Regions from separate parts of the Catonella sp. genome, predicted to be linked through region 1. Evidence: predicted binding sites of a transcription regulator. Region 1 holds the regulator's gene; the other holds the start of a gene.
What was found. The regulator HrcA, encoded in region 1, represses chaperone genes, less so after heat shock. The targets are predictions, from matches to a motif close to TGTTAGCACTCNNNNNNNNNGAGTGCTAACA.
Positions count from the first base shown of each region.

Region 1 (3,215 bases):
TTTACCTGAAGAACTTATAGCTCAGGATCCTTTAGAGGACAGAACCGCATCAAGGCTTTTGGTTCTTAACAGGGAAACAGGGGCTATAGAACATAAGATATTTAGTGATGTAATAGATTATCTTAATGAGGGAGATTGTCTGGTTATTAACAATACCAGAGTTATTCCTGCAAGACTTATAGGCGAAAAGGAAGGCACAGGCGGCAAGGTTGAGGTCTTGCTGCTTAAGAGAAGGGCAAATGATGTGTGGGAAACCCTGGTAAAGCCGGGAAAGAAGTTAAGGCCCGGAGCCAGGGTTACTTTTGGAGACGGAAGACTTAAAGCTGAGATTTTGGAGATTGCAGAAGAAGGAAACCGATTAGTCAGGTTTTATTTTGAAGGCATATTTGAAGAGATACTTGATTCCCTGGGTGAAATGCCGCTCCCTCCATATATTACACACAAGCTTGAAGATAAAGAAATGTATCAGACTGTTTATGCTAAGTATGATGGCTCAGCAGCAGCTCCTACAGCAGGTCTGCACTTCACCAAAGAGCTTCTGTCTAAAATAGAAGAGAAGGGTATAAAAATAGCAAGTATTACATTACATGTCGGACTTGGAACCTTCAGGCCTGTAAAGGTAGATGATGTAAATCATCATCATATGCACACAGAATGGTATGAAGTAAATGCTGAGGCTGCTGACATTATTAATGAAACTAAAAGAAACGGTGGAAGAGTAATCTGCGTAGGTACTACAAGCTGCAGAACCATAGAGTCAGTTGCAGATGAGAATGGCTATATGAAAGCAAAGACAGGTGAAACAGACATATTCATTTATCCCGGATATAAGTTTAAGGTTATGGATGGGCTTATAACTAACTTCCACCTGCCTGAGTCCACCCTTGTTATGTTGGTTTCTGCATTTGCAGGAAAAGAAAATGTGCTCTCTGCTTATGAAACTGCTGTTAAAGAAAAGTATAGGTTCTTTTCATTTGGGGATGCTATGATACTAATATAGTGTAGATATTATTTTTCCATATACAAGTACGGCTTTTACTTCTTAGATGCTAATTATAACCGTTCTTAACATATTAAATTTTGTTATGATATTGACATTAAATGGGTACTCCGAAAGGGGTGCCTTTTCATTTTTAAAGGACACAAATATTACACAATTTTTATTGCAATTTTCTATTGACAAATTATATATAAGGTGGTATCTTACTAATAGATGTTAGCACTCTAGTCGAGTGAGTGCTAACAATTAAAAGAAAGGAGAGATGAGATGGAACTTGACGATAGAAAACTTGAGATACTTAAAGCTGTCATCAAGAACTATCTTGAGACAGGCGAGCCTGTCGGCTCCAGAACAATATCTAAGTTTTCTGAGTTGAAACTTAGCTCTGCAACTATAAGAAACGAGATGTCAGATCTTGAAGATATGGGGTATTTGGTAAAGCCTCATACTTCGGCAGGAAGAATACCTTCGGATAATGCTTACAGATTATATGTCGATTCGCTTATGCAGACCAAAATAAAGGAAGAAAAAAGCCTTAAAAAGGATTTGATTGAAAAGTCAGATAAACTTGAGACTTTACTTCAGCAGGTTGCCAACTTACTCGCAATGAAAACAAATTATACTACAGTGGTATCTGCTCCTAAATATGAAAGCAACAATATTAAATTTATACAGCTTTCAGAGATTGATGAAGAAAATCTCCTTATAGTAGTTGTGCTTGAAAAGAATGCTGTTAAGAACACGATAATTAGGCTTGATGAAGCGGTTGAGAAAAGCTTACTCCTTAAGCTTAATATCATGCTTAATTCATTTCTTGCAGGACTTAATATGGAGGACATAAACATAGGAGTTATTGCAAAGATGAAGGAACAGGCAGGAGAATATGTGAACCTTGTCGGAAGAATAATAGATGCAATAGGATCTGTATTCTCTGAAGATGATTCACTTAGAATATATACAAGTGGTACTACGAATATTCTAAAGTATCCTGAGCTTAATGATAGTGACAATATGCAAAAGCTTCTTTATACAATCGAGGAAAAGAAAGAACTGAGTGCTCTTCTTACAGACAGGATGGATGATGGCAATGACGATGGCATTCAGGTCTATATAGGAAATGATACAAATGTAGAAAGCTTGAAGGACTGTTCTGTTGTGACTGCTACTTATGAGATAGAAGAAGGTGTGTACGGCAAAATCGGTATAGTAGGTCCTAAAAGAATGGATTATGCGAAAGTTGTCGGATCACTTAAGAATCTAATGAGACAGTTGGATAGCATATTTAAGCATCAGAGTGAGGATAAAACTACAAAGGCAATTAAGCTTATAGATATGAAAAATGACATAAATTATGTAAGTGATACATAGAAAGGTGGTAGATTGTGAAAGATAAAAAGAAACATTCTGAAGAGAAAATAGAAAAAGTTGATGCTGAAGAAACAGCTTCTGCTGAAATAGTTTCTGAAGAATCTTTAGATGAAAAAGAGCTAAATAAGATAAACGAAGAAAGAAAAGCATCAAAAGAGGAAGAATATAAGAACAAGATAGATGAGTTAAATGACAAGCTAATGCGCCAGATGGCAGAGTTTGACAATTTCCGTAAGCGCACTGAGAAGGAAAAGTCGCAGATGTATGACTTAGGTGCGAAGGGAATAGTTGAAAAGATTCTTCCTATCATTGATAACTTCGAAAGAGGACTTGGCAGCCTTTCTGAAGAAGAAAAGGAAGGGGCCTTTGCTAAAGGCATAGATAAGGTGTATAAGCAGCTTATGCAGTGCCTTGCGGATGTAGGAGTTACTCCTATAGAAGCTGTTGGCAAGGAGTTCAATCCTGAAATACATAATGCAGTTATGCACGGTGAAGATGAAAATCTTGGCGAAAATACTGTGGCAGAAGAGATGCAAAAAGGCTATATGTATAAAGAAAGTGTAGTAAGACCAAGTATGGTTAAAGTTGTTAACTAGCATTTGCGGGATTGCAATATAAGCAGTTTCGTATCACATTAAAATATAAATATTAAAGCGAGGTAATTATTATGAGTAAAATAATTGGTATTGATTTAGGTACAACAAATTCATGCGTTTCTGTTATGGAAGGTGGACAGCCTGTGGTTATTCCTAATGCTGAGGGTATGCGTACAACTCCTTCAGTAGTTGCATTTACAAAGAATGGTGAGCGTCTTGTGGGCGAGACTGCAAAGCGTCAGGCTGTAACC
Region 1 is NZ_DBHIEC010000004.1:28,319-31,533, forward strand. It holds gene queA (tRNA preQ1(34) S-adenosylmethionine ribosyltransferase-isomerase QueA) at 1-1,000, shown strand, start outside; gene hrcA (heat-inducible transcriptional repressor HrcA) at 1,268-2,368, shown strand; gene grpE (nucleotide exchange factor GrpE) at 2,383-2,964, shown strand; gene dnaK (molecular chaperone DnaK) at 3,036-3,215, shown strand, end outside.

Region 2 (3,215 bases), on a different contig from region 1:
AAAGCGGCATTAAATCTTCTATGTTTATGCCCAAAGGAGTGGAATATAACTTAAACTTCCATACTTATGCAGACAGTGACTATGAAACCGAGAATAACAATAAGTACGTTGATGCCAACGAGATACCTACAGGAGGCGCTGTCAAAGGAAGTCTCTTAAACAAAGATGATGAGGATTATTTTGTATATCAGATACCTCAGAGTGGCTATACCAAGGTTTCATTTGAAATAGTTGATTTTGTTCCTGGTAAGATCTTGGGTGGCTGGAATTTGGAGATATATGATAAAAATAAAAGCCTTGTATACAAGGAGGCAGGCATCACAAATGACGTAACACTTCCTGAGCTGCCTCTAGCCAAGGGACAAAAAATATACATAAGAATCCATCCTAAGCTTGCCGTAAGTACCTTTGCACCGGTAGAGGTTGAATACAAGTTGAAGGTAAATACCGTAAAGAGTGGTAAATGGGAAGCCGAGAATAACGGAAGCTTCAAAAAGGCAAATAAGCTTAACGGAACTAAGTATGCCAATATTATAAACAGCTCTGATGAAGACTACTTCACCTTTAAGGCAGCAAAGACCGGCAAATACAAGCTAAGTATAGATACAGGCGACAATGTAAAACATGTTTACAAGGTAGAGGTTTTTGTAAATAATAAGTCAAAGAAAGCTGTATCCAAGGTTACTATGAGCGACAAAAGCTATGCATTTAAGGCTAAAAAAGGTCAGAATGTATGGGTTAGGATATATGGAATTTCTGGTAACAGCCCTATAGGTAATAAGTATTCTCTTAAGTATAAGTTTGTTAAAAAATAATATCTAATGTAGCCAAGCCCCAATTGATTTGATACTTTTGGGGCTTGTTTAAAATAAGAATTATACTGATTATATTAGGAGGTAACTATGGATTTTCTAAAACTAGCAAGGGAGAGATATTCCTGTAGACAGTTAAGTGATAAGAAGGTTGAAAAGGAGAAGCTTGATAAAATTATCGAAGCCGGCATACTTGCTCCAACTGCAACCAATGCGCAGCCTTACAAGATATGGCTTATAGAAAGCACTGATGCTAAGGAAAAGCTTGCAAAGGCAAACAGATATAAGTTTTGAGCAGAAGTATTCTTCGTAGTTGGTGCCAAAGAGGATGAGGCATGGGTAAGAAAGTTTGATAATCACAATTTCGCTGAGGTAGACGCCACCATAGTAGCCACACATATGATGCTTGAGATAACTGAGCTTGGACTGGGGACTACCTGGGTAGGACATTTTGACGCACCTTTACTTAAGGAGGAATTCCCTGAGATGAAGGGATATGAGCTGATAGCAATCTTTCCTGTAGGATACCCTGCTGTTGAAGCTAAGCCATCTGAGAGGCATACAGTAAGGAAGACGGTGGAAGAAGCAGTAACGGCTCTGTAAGTAATTCGCTCATTTTTTGGAAAATGGCCACTTACTCATATTTTCGGCGTGTCAAAAGTATATAAATTCTCTTGCAAGAGGGCCCCAATCGAATTTCTATGCTTTTGACACTTTATCATATATTAAATTGTGATATTTTTGTGATAATTTAAAAAACTACTTGCAAAAATATCTAAAAGAGGTTATTATATAATCGTAGTTTAGCACTCACATAGAAAGAGTGCTAATAATATGAAGTCATAATGATTTAATATAAAGGAGGAACTAAGATGAAATTAGTACCATTAGGCGACAGAGTTGTATTAAAGCAGATAGCGGCAGAAGAGACCACAAAGTCAGGTATTATATTACCTGATCAGGCTCAGGAGAAGCCACAACAGGCTGAAGTTGTTGCGGTAGGCCCTGGCGGAGTAATAGACGGTAAAGAAGTGAGTATGCAGGTTAAAAAGGGACAGAAAGTTATTTATTCTAAATATGCAGGAACCAATGTGAAGCTTGATAATGAAGAGTATATCATAGTTAAGCAGTCTGACATTCTTGCTGTTGTTGAATAAGTAAAACAATCTGATTACGAATATTTTATATATATGTAAGGAGAAAGAAAATGGCAAAAGAGATTAAATTTGGTACAGAGGCTAGAAAAGCCCTTGAAGCTGGTGTTAATCAGCTCGCAGATACAGTTAGCGTAACTTTGGGACCTAAGGGAAGAAACGTAGTTCTTGATAAGAGCTATGGCGCACCACTTATTACCAATGATGGTGTTACAATAGCAAAAGAGATTGAGCTTCCTGATGAGTTTGAGAACATGGGAGCACAGCTTGTAAAGGAAGCTGCCACCAAGACAAATGATGTAGCAGGTGATGGTACAACTACAGCTACAGTTCTTGCTCAGGCTATGATAAATGAAGGTATGAAGAACCTTGCTGCGGGAGCTAACCCTATCATCCTCAGAAAGGGTATGAAGAAGGCTACTGAGTGTGCAGTAAAGGCTATTTCTAAGATGAGCTCTCCAGTAAAGGGAAAGGATCACGTACAGAGAATAGCTGCTATATCAGCAGGTGATGACGAAGTAGGAACACTTGTTGCAGATGCTATGGAAAAGGTAAGCAAGGACGGTGTTATCACTGTTGAAGAGAGCAAGACTATGAAGACTGAGCTTGACCTTGTAGAAGGTATGCAGTTTGACAGAGGTTATGTATCAGCATATATGTGCACAGATATGGATAAGATGGAAGCAGTTCTTGACAATCCATACATCCTTATCACAGATAAGAAGCTAAGCAACATTCAGGATATACTTCCACTTCTTGAGCAGATTGTACAGCAGGGAGCAAGACTCCTTATAATCGCTGAGGATGTTGAAGGAGAGGCTCTTACAACACTTGTAATCAACAAGCTTCGTGGTACCTTCAATGTAGTTGCAGTTAAGGCTCCGGGATACGGTGACAGAAGAAAAGAAATGCTTCAGGATATCGCTATACTTACAGGCGGACAGGTAATTTCAAGCGAGGTTGGTCTTGAACTTAAGGATGCTACTCTTGAGCAGCTTGGACGTGCTAAGAGCGTTAAGGTTCAGAAAGAAAATACAATAATAGTGGATGGCGAGGGTGATTCAGAGGCTATTAAGTCAAGAGTTGCTCAGATTAGAAGCCAGATTGAAGAGACAACATCTGATTTTGACAGAGAGAAGCTTCAGGAAAGACTTGCTAAGCTTGCAGGCGGAGTTGCAGTTATCCGTGTAGGTGCTGCTACAGAGGCAGAAATGAAAGAGAATAAGCTCCGTATGGAAGATGCTCTTGC
Region 2 is NZ_DBHIEC010000011.1:18,454-21,668, reverse strand. It holds gene ACO6HM_RS07110 (hypothetical protein) at 1-815, shown strand, start outside; partial or broken gene ACO6HM_RS07105 (nitroreductase family protein) at 903-1,415, shown strand; gene groES (co-chaperone GroES) at 1,685-1,969, shown strand; gene groL (chaperonin GroEL) at 2,020-3,215, shown strand, end outside.
Region 2: the regulator HrcA is predicted to act here: its motif matches at 1,614-1,644, upstream of groES (co-chaperone GroES).